One region of the Roseburia sp. genome, then DNA from elsewhere that is predicted to be linked to it. Evidence: a T-box and tRNA genes for the amino acid it is inferred to sense, from the RefSeq annotation. Region 1 holds a T-box; the other regions hold tRNA genes.
What was found. The T-box of region 1 lies ahead of thrS (threonine--tRNA ligase). A T-box ahead of a tRNA ligase gene usually reads a tRNA of that ligase, here a tRNA-Thr.

Region 2: it encodes a tRNA-Thr, which carries the amino acid that the T-box ahead of thrS (threonine--tRNA ligase) is inferred to sense. The anticodon was not compared.
Region 3: it encodes a tRNA-Thr, which carries the amino acid that the T-box ahead of thrS (threonine--tRNA ligase) is inferred to sense. The anticodon was not compared.

Annotation. Positions count from the first base shown of each region.
Region 1 is NZ_JBGLEJ010000004.1:1,243,050-1,248,268, forward strand. It holds gene ACDD58_RS09340 (bifunctional UDP-sugar hydrolase/5'-nucleotidase) at 1-172, opposite strand, end outside; gene ACDD58_RS09345 (methyl-accepting chemotaxis protein) at 310-1,710, opposite strand; gene thrS (threonine--tRNA ligase) at 1,898-3,673, opposite strand; T-box leader at 3,728-3,936, opposite strand; gene ACDD58_RS09355 (bifunctional UDP-sugar hydrolase/5'-nucleotidase) at 3,986-5,219, opposite strand, start outside.
Region 2 is NZ_JBGLEJ010000004.1:934,671-939,889, forward strand. It holds gene ACDD58_RS07665 (DNA-directed RNA polymerase subunit beta) at 1-1,224, opposite strand, end outside; tRNA gene ACDD58_RS07670 (tRNA-Arg) at 1,429-1,502, opposite strand; tRNA gene ACDD58_RS07675 (tRNA-Leu) at 1,537-1,620, opposite strand; tRNA gene ACDD58_RS07680 (tRNA-Val) at 1,643-1,715, opposite strand; tRNA gene ACDD58_RS07685 (tRNA-Asp) at 1,871-1,944, opposite strand; tRNA gene ACDD58_RS07690 (tRNA-Ile) at 1,957-2,030, opposite strand; tRNA gene ACDD58_RS07695 (tRNA-Thr) at 2,041-2,113, opposite strand; tRNA gene ACDD58_RS07700 (tRNA-Glu) at 2,215-2,286, opposite strand; tRNA gene ACDD58_RS07705 (tRNA-Asn) at 2,313-2,385, opposite strand; rRNA gene ACDD58_RS07710 (23S ribosomal RNA) at 2,498-5,219, opposite strand, start outside.
Region 3 is NZ_JBGLEJ010000004.1:1,610,648-1,615,866, reverse strand. It holds gene atpH (ATP synthase F1 subunit delta) at 1-253, opposite strand, end outside; gene atpF (F0F1 ATP synthase subunit B) at 234-740, opposite strand; gene atpE (ATP synthase F0 subunit C) at 760-984, opposite strand; gene ACDD58_RS11120 (F0F1 ATP synthase subunit A) at 1,026-1,688, opposite strand; gene ACDD58_RS11115 (hypothetical protein) at 2,134-2,358, opposite strand; tRNA gene ACDD58_RS11110 (tRNA-Lys) at 2,591-2,663, opposite strand; tRNA gene ACDD58_RS11105 (tRNA-Phe) at 2,677-2,749, opposite strand; tRNA gene ACDD58_RS11100 (tRNA-Met) at 2,772-2,845, opposite strand; tRNA gene ACDD58_RS11095 (tRNA-Tyr) at 2,874-2,955, opposite strand; tRNA gene ACDD58_RS11090 (tRNA-Thr) at 3,013-3,085, opposite strand; tRNA gene ACDD58_RS11085 (tRNA-Val) at 3,106-3,178, opposite strand; tRNA gene ACDD58_RS11080 (tRNA-Asp) at 3,188-3,261, opposite strand; rRNA gene ACDD58_RS11075 (23S ribosomal RNA) at 3,308-5,219, opposite strand, start outside.

The sequences.
Region 1 (5,219 bases):
AACTGTTCAGATGGGAATGTGTATCATGCACAAACATGATATCAATCATTTTAGAATCCGTCTGGTCTGCCGCCTTCACACTGCCGGACATCCCCATCATTCCCAAAACCAGAACAAAAACAAGGACTGCAGCCAGTCCCATTTTCCAATTTTTGATCTTTTCCCGTAACATATAAGTCTCCCTGTCTTACAAAGCATAATTTTGCTTTTTTTACTTATATTTTACTTGAACTTTTAAAATTAGTAAATGGTGGTGCAGTCCTAATTTTTACTTTATCCAAAATATTTTTTACAATAGATTAATCCTGTCTATGCAACCGTAAATTTCTTTGTGTCCTTCCTCAGCATCAAAGATGCCTCCTGCGTCTGTTTCATCAGTTCACGCATATCTTCTGCCTGTCTGTCAACATTGGTAACACGCTCTGCAATGCTTCCGGTACTTGCCGCACCATCATTTGCAGCTTTCGTTACCTCCTGAATGTTTGCAACCACTCCGCTGACCGAAGCTAAAAGCTGTTCGGATGCCGCGCTGAAATCCGTTACAAGTTCTTCAACATAGTTTGCATCTTCATTATAATCATCTGCCATTTTTTCAAAATCATCAAAACTCTCCGTGACGTCTCCTCCCACAAACTCTAACAGACGTTTTGCATCTGTGGTCAGTCTTGCAACTGCTGTCTGGACACGCTCTGTCACTTCCTGGATATTCCCGACCGTGCTCGCCGACTGCTCCGCAAGATTACGGATCTCATCTGCAACAACTGCAAATCCTTTTCCCGCCTCTCCGGCTCTTGCGGCTTCAATTGATGCATTCAAAGCCAGCAGATTTGTCTGAGAAGTGATTCCCATGATGGACTCCGCAAGAACACCGATCTGCTCCACGACTTTTGCATTTTCAAGTGCTTCCGATAAGCTGTCATTGATTTCCCCATGCACTTTCCTGATATTTGCACGGCTTGCACTGATCTTTTGTTTCGTATCAGCCGCTCTGGTATGGATCTCGTCAACTTTTCCGTTTCCCTCCTGTGCATGCTCTGCAATTCCTTTTGCAGCTTCCTCAATCTCTCCGGACATCGTATTCACTTCCTGTGCAGCTGCTGCGGTCTCCTGATTTCCGGCTGCAAGTTCCTGCGTGATACCAGATACACTGTCAATCTCGTCCGCAAGTTTTGCCAGTGCCGCCTCTGCTGTTCCAACCGTTTCATCCAATGTATCCGCTTCGCGCTGTACATAGCCGATCAGATGTCTCATATTGTGATGAATGTCACGGATGCTGCGTGCAAGAATACCGATCTCATCTTCACGTTTCAGGTATTTTTCATCCACACGCTGCGTAAAATCGCCCTGTCCCATTTTTTCGGCAAACAGCGCAGATCTTTTGACGCCTGATGTAATGTCGAATGTAAGATACAGTACCCATATATCCGTGAGTATGCACATAATAACCATAAAATAGAAAAACTGATCCTGTTTTGCTTTCTTTTCCTGCTGCATTTTCTGCAATATCGGCTGCAGTTCCTGTTGTATTTCTTCCTGGGAATATTCCGGGTGTTCCTCACTTACATATTCTTCCATGCTGGTGATCGCATCATTACGGATAGTACCCATATTTTTTGCTCCGACAACTACTCCATATAATCCGATTATTAAAATCTCAATAATCAGAATCGTCATTTTTACCTTTAATGATACTTTTCCACTTAGGGTCACATCAATATCCTCCTTTGTTCTTTCTGATTTATTCTCATAAACGATTTTATATTAATACCATTCTACTATCATTTAATTTTGATTACAATATACATCTTTGACAATTTATTTATCAGGTTTTTGTTTCCTGTCTGACTGAAAAAATGCGGCACATCCTACCGGACACACCGCATTTTCATATTTCTGTTTATTTTAATGCTGCAGGATTGATCTTCTTTGTGCGGATATCCTCTTTTAACAGTGCAAGGAAATCTTCCTTGGAAACTGTGGTGGAATTCTGCTCTCCATGCAGTCTGTAGCTTACGGTTCCGTCAGCTGCTTCGTTCTTACCAAGCACTAACAGATACGGCACTTTCTCCATCTGTGCTTCACGGATACGGTAGCCGAGTTTCTCGTTTCTCTCATCGATCTCAACACGGATTCCGCTATCATCGAGATATTTGTATAAGTCATGAGAGTATGCGTTGAGTTCCTCATCCTCATTCTTGACCGGAAGGATCTTAGCCTGAACCGGAGCTAACCATAACGGCAGGTTTCCTTTTGTTTCCTCTAAAATGTATGCCATGAAACGATCGAGAGAACCTAAAATCGCTCTGTGTAAAACAACCGGTGTTTTCTTGGTTCCGTCGCTGTCAATATAAGACAGGTTGAATTTTGCCGGCAGACAGAAGTCTAACTGACAGGTTGAAAGTGTATACTCATTACCGATCGCCGGTTTTACATTAACGTCAAGTTTTGGTCCGTAGAAAGCAGCCTCGCCGATCTCTTCTGTATACTCGATACCGATATCGTCAAGTACTTTACGGAGTGCATTCTCTGCATTGTTCCACATCTCATCATCATCATGGTATTTGACTTTATCTTCCGGATCTCTTAAGGAGAGTACACAGCGGTAATCTGTGATATTGAAATCTTTGTAAGTATCAAAGATCAGCTCTACCACTTTTGCAAACTCAGATTCGATCTGCTCCGGTGTTACAAACAGATGGGCATCATTCTGGCAGAAATGTCTTCCTCTCTCGATACCTTTTAAGGTTCCACTTGCCTCAAAACGGAAGTCATGTGCGATCTCGCCGATACGGATCGGCAGATCTTTATAGGAATGCATTCTGTTCGCATAGATCATCATGTGATGCGGGCAGTTCATCGGACGGAGTACAAAAGATTCACCCTCCATTTCCATTGCCGGGAACATATTCTCTTTGTAGTGATCCCAGTGACCGGAAGTTTTATAAAGATTTACGGTACCAACACAAGGTGTCATAACGTGAAGATAACCAAGTTTGCGCTCTTTCGCTTTGATATAATTTTCAAGTTCCTGCCATACCGTGTATCCTTTTGGAAGAAACATCGGAAGTCCGCGTCCAACCAGATCGTCAGACATAAACAGGTGCATCTCTTTACCAATCTTTCTGTGATCACGGTCTTTTGCTTCCTCTAAAAGTTTTAAATGCTCCTCTAACTCTTCTGCAGTCGGGAAACATACACCGTAGATACGCTGCATTACATGGTTATTTGCATCACCTTTCCAGTAAACACCGGAATATTTGATCAGTTTAAAGTTTTTACATAATTTGGTATTGTCAACATGCGGTCCACGGCAGAGATCCGTGAAATCGCCCTGATCGTATACGGAAATATTTCCATCCTCTAAACCATCGATCAGGTCAAGTTTGTACTCATCATCTTTAAAAAGCTCTAACGCTTCTGCTTTTGAGATCTCACGTCTGTAAATCTTTTTACCTTCTTTGCAGACTTTTTTCATCTCTTTTTCGATCGCTGCGATCACATCATCATTGACAGCAGTATCGCCAAGATCGATATCATAATAAAATCCTTCTTTTACAACAGGTCCTACCCAGAACTTTGCGTTCGGATATAAGTGTTTTACTGCCTGTGCCATCACATGTGCACAGGAATGGTTGAGCGTATTCAGTCTCTCGTCTTCTTTAAAATCTACCATGATTAATCTCCTTTTCCTAAACTAAAAAGTCCCTTATACAGACAACATATCTGTATAAGGGACGAATAAACATTTTTATCCGCGGTTCCACCCCGTTTATCTCCATGTGGAAAATCACTCATTTTGATGATAACGGAATCACCGGACCGGATTAGGGCCGCTCAGAGGTGGTCTTCCTGAAGTTCCATTTTAAGATACTCACACCAAAATGTATCTCTCTCTTTAAAATTTCCGATCAGTACTCTTCTCTTCAATGCGTTTCTTTGATTTTATTTCATAGAATGCATTCTGTCAAGTTTATTCTTTCATACATCACACCTCAATATATGGATATTCGTGGAAATAATCCATGATCAGTTCCACCATCTCCACATTGATTTCTTTGACCAGCGGACATTCTGTGTAAACATCATATCCACCAGCACCGCTGTAACGGTAATTATTCAGGCATAATGTAAATTTATCTTCATCTAAAACCGGCTTTCCGTCTCTTGAAAGCCCCACGATCCTGCTTCCGACCGGGTTTTTTGGATTGATTTCAAAATCCACACCCATATAATAGTCATAATTATAATGTTCCACCTTTGGAACCAGGAAGCTGTCGGAAACACAGACATTTCCTTCGTTATCATATGCAAAGTATTCTGCACTGCGCTCCATTACTGTCTTTAGCTGTGCACCCGTGATCTCACAGACCACAAGTGTATTCGGATATGGATAAGTGGCTATGATATCGCGTGTGCTCACTTCACTGCGGAAACCTGCGATTTCATTTGCCAGACCGACGGACGATAACATTGCTCCCGAAAAATGAAGCTGGATACGGTTTAAAAAGTCGGCGATCGGTGAGCCATACAATGCCATTTTTGCCTTTTCTTCCGGCATGATTGCACGGCTCAAATGACCAATTGGCTGATTTAACCATGCCTGCACGGAATTTTCCGTAGAACGGTATTTATCTGCAAGCCCAGCCCCCTTTGTGGGATCTGACTGCCGCAATTCGGACCTGATGCTCTTTTTATCCTCTGTCACGGTGACCTCCAGATACTGATATTCTTTTGCATTATCACATGGCTGTACTGTATAAGTTCCAAACAGCTCTCTTCCAGGCACAGACATATGCTGATGTCCGGTCAGTAAGATATCAAAATCCAGTTCCTTACAGATCCTGTAACCCACATTTTCAGTCGTCTTAGAAAGCACCGCTCCGCTTTCTAAATCACACTCAAAACCTCCGTGATAGATGCAGATCGTAAGATCTGTCCGCTCTTTCATCTGGGCAAGTGCCCTCTTCGCTGCCTCAAAAGGATCTGTAATATGGATTCCTTTTATGTTTTCTTCTTTTTCCCAGATATTTACATAATCCGTTACAATACCAGCGATACCGATGCGCAATCCGTTTTTCATCGTATGAAGTTTCCATGGAAACAGGGTGTTTCCTTCCTCATCCATGATATTCTGGCACACACATACACCGTTATTTCTATTGCGATATGCCGCCTGATAATCTAATCCGTAATTAAAGTCATGATTGCCAAGTGTATAA
Region 2 (5,219 bases), 310 kb from region 1:
GGATGCAAAAATATCATCCTTTGTAATATGCTTCGGAATCAGGTCATGCACATTCTTTTTGATCGCTTCTTTTAATTCATCAATATCTGTATGTTCTTCCATCAACTGAGCAAGTACCGGATAGTACACCAGCTCGGTGATACCAAGGTCTTTTGGATTGCAGTCCACATATGTTCTTAAATCAACCATCATGGAAGAAAGAACTTTGACATTTCTAGTCTCTGTCTGAATCCATACATATGGAACAGCTGCATTCTGGATATCATCTGCAAGACTTCTTGTCACTTCCGTACCAGCCTCTGCAATGATCTCACCAGTTGCAAGATTTACAACATCCTCTGCGAGAACCTGTCCGTTGATACGGTTCTTTAACATAAGTTTCTTATTAAATTTGTAACGGCCTACTTTTGCAAGGTCATATCTTCGCGGATCAAAGAACATAGCAGAAATAAGGCTCTCCGCACTTTCAACTGTAAGCGGCTCGCCTGGTCTGATTTTCTTATATAACTCAAGAAGACCTTCCTCATAATTTGTTGCAACGTCTTTTCCAAAACTTGCAAGAATCTTCGGTTCCTCACCAAACAGATCGATGATTTCCTGATTGGTTCCGATACCAAGTGCACGGATCAATACTGTGATCGGCACCTTTCTCGTTCTATCAACACGAACATAGAATACGTCATTGGAGTCTGTCTCATACTCTAACCATGCACCACGGTTCGGGATCACGGTACAGGAATACAGCTTTTTACCCACTTTATCGTGAGCAATACCGTAATAGATACCCGGAGAACGTACCAACTGGCTGACGATAACACGCTCGGCTCCGTTGATTACGAAAGTACCTGTCTCGGTCATCAAAGGAAGATCACCCATGAAAATCTCATGTTCATTAATCTCATCTGTTTCTTTGTTGTGAAGTCTTACCTTTACCTTTAAAGGTGCTGCATAAGTTGCATCTCTCTCTTTGCACTCCGGAATTGTATATTTTACATCTGATTCACATAATGTAAAATCAACAAATTCCAGACTCAAGTGACCGCTGTAATCTGCGATCGGGGAGATATCGTCGAAAACTTCTTTTAAGCCTTCTTTTAAAAACCACTGATAGGAGTCTTTCTGAACCTCTATCAGATTCGGCATTTCCAATACCTCTTTCTGTCTTGAGTAACTCATACGCATGCCTTTACCGGCTTTGACTGGTCGTATTCTGTTTTTCTCCATTTGACGTTTCACCTCTCGTTTTTATTAACATAAGGGCAGAACCCGTTGTTTATAACGTTACCGGACTCCTGCGAATAAGCGCACTAAGTCCACTGCACCACAATAGTGCAACGTATATGATAGCACAAGAGAGGAGATTACGTCAAGAACTTTTTTAAATTATATATAGAAAAAGAGACATGATAAATCATGTCTCCATACATACGTGCGCGAGAAGATTCGAACTCCCGACACCTTGGTCCGTAGCCAAGTGCTCTATCCAGCTGAGCTACGCACACATATTTAATTCATTGTATCTGAAACCAGATACAATGCCGGCGACCGGAATCGAACCGGTACTGTATTTCTACAACAGGATTTTAAGTCCTGCGCGTCTGCCAGTTCCGCCACGCCGGCATAATGAGATAAACTCATTGAATGGGACCTATAGGGCTCGAACCTATGACCCTCTGCTTGTAAGGCAGATGCTCTCCCAGCTGAGCTAAGATCCCACGCGATTACTTGTAGTGAGTGCTAAAATAAAAGATTCTGAGTTGTGACATGCTTGCATGGCTAAGACTCAGAATCTTTTATTTTATCCGAGCGTTAGCGCGGGATGGCAGTTCGTAGAACTGGCATACACACTCACATTTTCCTCACTGCAAAACGACCCAAGCGGGACTCGAACCCGCGACCTCCGCCGTGACAGGGCGGCGCTCTAACCAACTGAGCCATTAGGCCTTATTTAGTTAGTGGACCATCGGGGACTCGAACCCAGGACCGACCGGTTATGAGCCGGTTGCTCTAACCAACTGAGCTAATGGTCCAAATGTTTAAAGCCGATGATCGGACTCGAACCGATAACCTGCTGATTACAAATCAGCTGCTCTGCCAATTGAGCCACATCGGCACGTATTCTATCAACAACATACTTTATGCTATTAATATTACTGCCTAAATATATACCAAGAATACAAATCTGTCAATACTTTATTTCTTTATATTCCTGAATGACTCCGACGGGAATCGAACCCGTGTTACCGCCGTGAAAGGGCGATGTCTTAACCGCTTGACCACGGAGCCTTATCTTTATTCTTTCATTAAAAAAACTCCCCGAGTAGGACTCGAACCTACGACAGCGCGGTTAACAGCCGCGTGCTCTACCAACTGAGCTATCGAGGAATAATCTAAAGGTATTTTCTTAGTACCTTCAAAACTTCATACAGAACACCATCAATAACATAATCTGTGAAGTTGCGAAGCAACTTCCAATGCGAACATCGTTCGCTATTATTTGGTCAAGCCCTCGATCGATTAGTAACAGTCAGCTCCACACGTTACCGTGCTTCCACCTCTGCCCTATCTACCTTGTACTCTTCAAGGGATCTTACTTCCTTATGGAAGGGATATCTCATCTTGAGGGGGGCTTCACGCTTAGATGCCTTCAGCGTTTATCCCTTCCGGACTTGGCTACTCTGCCATGCCGTTGGTCGACAGCAGATACACCAGTGGTCCGTCCATCCCGGTCCTCTCGTACTAAGGACAGCTCCTCTCAAATATCCTCCGCCCGCGCCGGATAGGGACCGAACTGTCTCACGACGTTCTGAACCCAGCTCGCGTACCGCTTTAATGGGCGAACAGCCCAACCCTTGGGACCTGCTACAGCCCCAGGATGCGATGAGCCGACATCGAGGTGCCAAACCACTCCGTCGATGTGAACTCTTGGGAGTGATAAGCCTGTTATCCCCAGGGTAGCTTTTATCCGTTGAGCGATGGCAATCCCACTTTATGCCACCGGATCACTAAGTCCTACTTTCGTACCTGCTCCACCCGTCGGTGTCGCAGTCAAGCTCCCTTCTGCCTTTGCACTCTTCAAATGGTTTCCGACCATTCTGAGGGAACCTTTGAGCGCCTCCGATACCCTTTCGGAGGCGACCGCCCCAGTCAAACTCCCCGCCTGGCATTGTCCCACCGCTGGATCACAGCGGCTGGTTAGAAACCCAATACTGCAGGGGTGGTATCCCAACAGCGACTCCCTTGAAACTGGCGTCCCAAGTTCTCAGTCTCCCACCTATCCTGTACGTGCAGTACCGAATCCCAGTACCAAACTGGAGTAAAGCTCCATGGGGTCTTTCCGTCCTGGCGCGGGTAACCAGCATCTTCACTGGTACTTCAATTTCACCGGATGCATTGTCGAGACAGTGCTCAAATCATTACGCCTTTCGTGCGGGTCGGAACTTACCCGACAAGGAATTTCGCTACCTTAGGACCGTTATAGTTACGGCCGCCGTTTACTGGGGCTTAAATTCAAAGCTTCATCTTGCGACTAACCTCTCCTCTTAACCTTCCAGCACCGGGCAGGCGTCAGCCCATATACTTCACCTTACGGTTTCGCATAGACCTGTGTTTTTGCTAAACAGTTGCTTGAGCCTATTCTCTGCGGCCCACCCTGAAGTGGGCACCCCTTCTCCCGAAGTTACGGGGTCATTTTGCCGAGTTCCTTAACAATGCTTCTTCCGTCGGCCTTAGGATTCTCTCCTCATCCACCTGTGTCGGTTTACGGTACGGGCACATATAAAACAATAGCGGCTTTTCTCGGCACATGGCTCACACACTTCGCTACTTTTATTTCGCTACACATCACGTCTTTGGCTTATCAGGTGGATTTGCCAGCCTGACACCTCTTCCGCTTGTACCGGTATTTCCATTCCCGGCTTATGCTTTCCACATGCGTCCCCACAGTTCTGTTTATATGTGGTACAGGAATCTAAACCTGTTGTCCATCGGATACGTCTTTCGACCTCTCCTTAGGCCCCGACTTACCCAGAGCAGATCAGCTTTACTCTGGAAACCTTAGATATTCGGCCGGAAGGATTCCCACCTTCCTCTCGCTACTCATTCCGGCATTCTCTCTTCTTATCCCTCCACTGCTCCTTCCGGTACAGCTTCGTCGGTCTTAAGAATGCTCCTCTACCAATCACTATGTGATTCCTAAGCTTCGGTGTCGTGTTTCAGCCCCGGACATTTTCGGCGCAGGACCTCTCGACCAGTGAGCTGTTACGCACTCTTTGAATGTATGGCTGCTTCTGAGCCAACATCCTGGTTGTCTTTGAAATCCCACATCCTTTTCCACTTAACACGCACTTTGGGACCTTAGCTGTAGGTCTGGGCTCTTTCCCTTTTGACCACCCAACTTATCTCGTGCAGTCTGACTCCCATTCATCATCTACATGGCATTCGGAGTTTGATATTCTTTGGTAAGCTTTGACGCCCCCGCGGAAATTCAGTGCTCTACCTCCATAAGACTAAAATGAGGCTAGCCCTAAAGCTATTTCGAGGAGAACCAGCTATCTCCGGGTTCGATTGGAATTTCTCCCCTACCCACACCTCATCGCCACCCTTTTCAACGGATGTGCGTTCGGTCCTCCATTGCCTTTTACGGCAACTTCAACCTGGACATGGGTAGATCACCCGGTTTCGGGTCTACGCGTGCTGACTGAACGCCCTGTTCAGACTCGATTTCTCTTCGGCTCCACACCTTAAGTGCTTAACCTTGCCGGCACGCGTAACTCGCCGGACCGTTCTACAAAAAGTACGCGGTTCATCATATAAAGATGTTCCACAGCTTGTAAACACAGGGTTTCAGGTTCTCTTTCACTCCCCTCCCGGGGTCCTTTTCACCTTTCCTTCACAGTACTATGCGCTATCGGTCACTAAGGAGTATTTAGGCTTACGGGGTGGTCCCCGCTCATTCCATCAAGGTTTCTCGTGTCTCGATGTACTCTGGATACCGCCATGTCATCTTTCCTTTCGCTTACGGGGCTTTCACCCTCTCTGGCAGGCTTTCCCAAAACCTTTCTGCTAGGATCAACGAATCAATTATGCGGTCCGAACCCCACGGTGCACGCACCATGGTTTGGCCTCTTTCCATTTCGCTCGCCGCTACTTTGGAAATCGATTTTTTCTTTCTCTTCCTCCGGCTACTTAGATGTTTCAGTTCACCGGGTTCCCTTCCA
Region 3 (5,219 bases), 370 kb from region 1:
CATATGCGGCAAAAATTTCCTCAAGGAGATCCGCCTCACCATAGTCGCAGACCACCTTCAGAAAATTTTTCATTGTGTCCGGAAAAATCCGGTCGATCAGTTTATGTTTTTCCTGTTTTGACACAACCGGACTTTTCAAACTCTTCGGCAGATCCTGAGTCAGAGAAAGAATCTTTTTTGTCTCATCAACAGCTTCTCTTTTCACACCAAGCTCTAAGAGAACTGTTGCATAATTATTTGCTGTCTGCGTCATTCACACCACCTGCTTTTGCCAAAAACTGTTGATACAGTAACCGGTTATTTTCGTTTGTACTTGCTTCACCAAGTACTTTTCCTGCTGCTGCCACCGCAAGGACTGCAATCTGTGACTGAAGATCCTGCACAGTTTTGTCGCGTTCAAGCTCTACTGTCTTATGGGCATTCTCGATGATCTTTTCCGCTTCTGCATCTGCTGCATTGATACGGTTTTCATACTCTGCCTGAGCACTCTTACGTGTCTTTTCAAGCAGTTCTGCAGATTCCTCATGCGCCTGTGCAAGCATTCCCTCATACTGTTTCTTTAAGTCTCCCGCTTCTGTCTTTAAATTATTTGCATCCGCGATCTGACCTTCAATCATCTGCTTGCGCTGCTCCATAACATTTGTGACAGGACCGATCAAAAACTTGCGAAGTCCCAGATACAAAACGATCAGGTTAATGATGGTAAAGACGACGTTCCAATCTATTCTTAATAATTGCATTCTCTACCAGACCCTTTCCTTAACCTAAGAATAAGATGATTAAAATTGCAACAACCATACCGAAAATTGCAGTACCTTCGGCAAGTGCACAACCAAGTAATAATGCTTTTGTGATCTTTCCGTCTGCTTCCGGCTGTCTTGCGATAGCGTCTGTTGCCTTAGATGTTGCAAGACCGATACCGATACCTGCTCCAATACCTGTTAATGCTGCGATTCCTGCTCCAATAGCGATTAATGATGTCATGATAAAATTCTCCTTTTTCGTTTTTAATTTTGCTTTAACTTCTACTCGATGCTTTCCTTAATAAATAAGGATGTTAAAAATACAAATACATATGCCTGAATAAATCCGTCAAACAAGTCAAAATACAGACTGAGCGGAACCGGCACGAAAAGCGGTGCCACGATCTTGATCAGCTCCATAATGACAAATGCTCCTAAAATGTTACCAAAAAGACGCATACACAATGATAATGGACGAATAAAAATCTCCAATATATTCATTGGCAGCATAAGTGGTATCGGTTCGGCGAAACTCTTCAGAAAACCTTTCATTCCTTTCGCATGTACTCCCGAATATTCGATCAGTACAATACTCATCAATGCAAGCGCACCGGTAACACCGACATCCTTTGTCGGGGATTTCAGTCCGAACAGTCCGATCATATTCGCGATTGCAATATAAATTCCTACTGTCATTAAATAAGGAATATAACGTTTTCCTTCCTCTCCAAGTAAATCGTAAAAGAAGTTATGCAATCCGCCAATAACTGTCTCCACTGCTAACTGACGTTTTCCTACGTTCTCTACACGCAGATTTCTTCCTAAGAAAAATGCCGCTATCAAAAGAACTGCCATAATAACCCATGTTACTACTACCGATTCGGCAACCGGAATACCTCCAAATACCGGAATCGTAAAAGCAGTTTCACAGTTCAGCTCTTCCATCAGCGCTTTCGATAATTCCTCCGTATTCTCACTTCCCTTCGTTCCTACACTTCGCTGTATTTTATTTAAAATTTTTCCACTTGTCAATTTTTTGTCATAGTGAAAATCATGGAGCCCATTTTGGTAATTTTATACAATTTTATTTTCTGTTTTTTGTGTGTTTTTTTATGTTTTGGGAATTGAATATTTCATTTGTTTATAATTATTTTATTTTTACCCTGAATTGAATCCAAAATATAGTCCAAAATACCAAAAAAAGTCTACATTTCTTTTTTCGTATCTTTTACGGTTCCTTAATAAAATGCATTTCACACTTTTTTCAAAAATTTACCACAATTCCATCATGAACTTCGATTACTATAAATAATGTCAAAAGGAAATAAACCTTTTTCACATAAAACATTTTCTTTTTTTCATAACTAAAGCCAGTAAAACATCCCCCGTTTTACTGGCTCCTCCTTTCAAGTAAATACATACGATTCATCTGTGCATATTCCTCATAAATTATTTCTTCATAACGAATAATTGAATATTTTTTCTGAAAAATACTGATCCACATTTCATTGGTATTATTCCATAGAATCATGCCATCATCTAATAGATTATCACCAATCTTTTTTATACCATATTCTTCTATCTGTTCATCCGTAATATACGGATTTAGCTTCACAAGAAGTTTTCCACCCTTTTTCAAAATTTATTGGAGCCAATATATCTTCTGTCAAAAAATACTGATTCCACATTTCTAAACTTTTGTCATATTTATTCATTTTCCCCATATCCTCTCACAATGCTTCTCCCATCAATAAAACATCAGGGATTCAGAAATCACAGACTTTCCCTTGCTGTTTCTAAATAAAAGAAAAATGCCACTCTTATGAGTGACATTTCTTTTTTACTAATGAGACATCGGGGATTCGAACCCCGGACAACTTGATTAAAAGTCAAGTGCTCTACCAACTGAGCTAATATCCCATATTTTTTTGAATGCCCAGTTCCGGAATCGAACCAGAGACACGAGGATTTTCAGTCCTCTGCTCTACCAACTGAGCTAACTGGGCAAATACGATATTTAAATCCGAGTTGCGGGAATAGGATTTGAACCTATGACCTTCGGGTTATGAGCCCGACGAGCTTCCAGACTGCTCCATCCCGCGATAATAATTATTCTCTTCAAAAAGAGAATGGGCAGAGGTGGATTCGAACCACCGAAGCAAATTGCAGCAGATTTACAGTCTGTCCCCTTTGGCCACTCGGGAATCTGCCCATTTAAAACGTTCAATATGAAATTGACTCATTTTAATTCTCAAAATAAATTGAGAAAAGCCGATGATCGGACTCGAACCGATAACCTGCTGATTACAAATCAGCTGCTCTGCCAATTGAGCCACATCGGCATATCTAAAAATTTTATAAATGGGACCTATAGGGCTCGAACCTATGACCCTCTGCTTGTAAGGCAGATGCTCTCCCAGCTGAGCTAAGATCCCATATTTAAACGACCCAAGCGGGACTCGAACCCGCGACCTCCGCCGTGACAGGGCGGCGCTCTAACCAACTGAGCCATTAGGCCATTGAAGTTAGTACCTTCAAAACTTCATACAGATCTTCGATTCTATTTGGTCAAGCCCTCGATCGATTAGTAACAGTCAGCTCCACACGTTACCGTGCTTCCACCTCTGCCCTATCTACCTTGTACTCTTCAAGGGATCTTACTCACTTTTGTGAGGGATATCTCATCTTGAGGGGGGCTTCACGCTTAGATGCCTTCAGCGTTTATCCCTTCCGGACTTGGCTACTCTGCCATGCCGTTGGTCGACAGCAGATACACCAGTGGTCCGTCCATCCCGGTCCTCTCGTACTAAGGACAGCTCCTCTCAAATATCCTCCGCCCGCGCCGGATAGGGACCGAACTGTCTCACGACGTTCTGAACCCAGCTCGCGTACCGCTTTAATGGGCGAACAGCCCAACCCTTGGGACCTGCTACAGCCCCAGGATGCGATGAGCCGACATCGAGGTGCCAAACCACTCCGTCGATGTGAACTCTTGGGAGTGATAAGCCTGTTATCCCCAGGGTAGCTTTTATCCGTTGAGCGATGGCAATCCCACTTTATGCCACCGGATCACTAAGTCCTACTTTCGTACCTGCTCCACCCGTCGGTGTCGCAGTCAAGCTCCCTTCTGCCTTTGCACTCTTCAAATGGTTTCCGACCATTCTGAGGGAACCTTTGAGCGCCTCCGATACCCTTTCGGAGGCGACCGCCCCAGTCAAACTCCCCGCCTGGCATTGTCCCACCGCTGGATCACAGCGGCTGGTTAGAAACCCAATACTGCAGGGGTGGTATCCCAACAGCGACTCCCTTGAAACTGGCGTCCCAAGTTCTCAGTCTCCCACCTATCCTGTACGTGCAGTACCGAATCCCAGTACCAAACTGGAGTAAAGCTCCATGGGGTCTTTCCGTCCTGGCGCGGGTAACCAGCATCTTCACTGGTACTTCAATTTCACCGGATGCATTGTCGAGACAGTGCTCAAATCATTACGCCTTTCGTGCGGGTCGGAACTTACCCGACAAGGAATTTCGCTACCTTAGGACCGTTATAGTTACGGCCGCCGTTTACTGGGGCTTAAATTCAAAGCTTCATCTTGCGACTAACCTCTCCTCTTAACCTTCCAGCACCGGGCAGGCGTCAGCCCATATACTTCACCTTACGGTTTCGCATAGACCTGTGTTTTTGCTAAACAGTTGCTTGAGCCTATTCTCTGCGGCCCACCCTGAAGTGGGCACCCCTTCTCCCGAAGTTACGGGGTCATTTTGCCGAGTTCCTTAACAATGCTTCTTCCGTCGGCCTTAGGATTCTCTCCTCATCCACCTGTGTCGGTTTACGGTACGGGCACATATAAAACAATAGCGGCTTTTCTCGGCACATGGCTCACACACTTCGCTACTTTTATTTCGCTGCACATCACGTCTTTGGCTTATCAGGCGGATTTGCCAGCCTGACACCTCTTCCGCTTGTACCGGTATTTCCATTCCCGGCTTATGCTTTCCACATGCGTCCCCACAGTTCTGTTTATATGTGGTACAGGAATCTAAACCTGTTGTCCATCGGATACGTCTTTCGACCTCTCCTTAGGCCCCGACTTACCCAGAGCAGATCAGCTTTACTCTGGAAACCTTAGATATTCGGCCGGAAGGATTCCCACCTTCCTCTCGCTACTCATTCCGGCATTCTCTCTTCTTATCCCTCCACTGCTCCTTCCGGTACAGCTTCGTCGGTCTTAAGAATGCTCCTCTACCAATCACTATGTGATTCCTAAGCTTCGGTGTCGTGTTTCAGCCCCGGACATTTTCGGCGCAGGACCTCTCGACCAGTGAGCTGTTACGCACTCTTTGAATGTATGGCTGCTTCTGAGCCAACATCCTGGTTGTCTTTGAAATCCCACATCCTTTTCCACTTAACACGCACTTTGGGACCTTAGCTGTAGGTCTGGGCTCTTTCCCTTTTGACCACCCAACTTATCTCGTGCA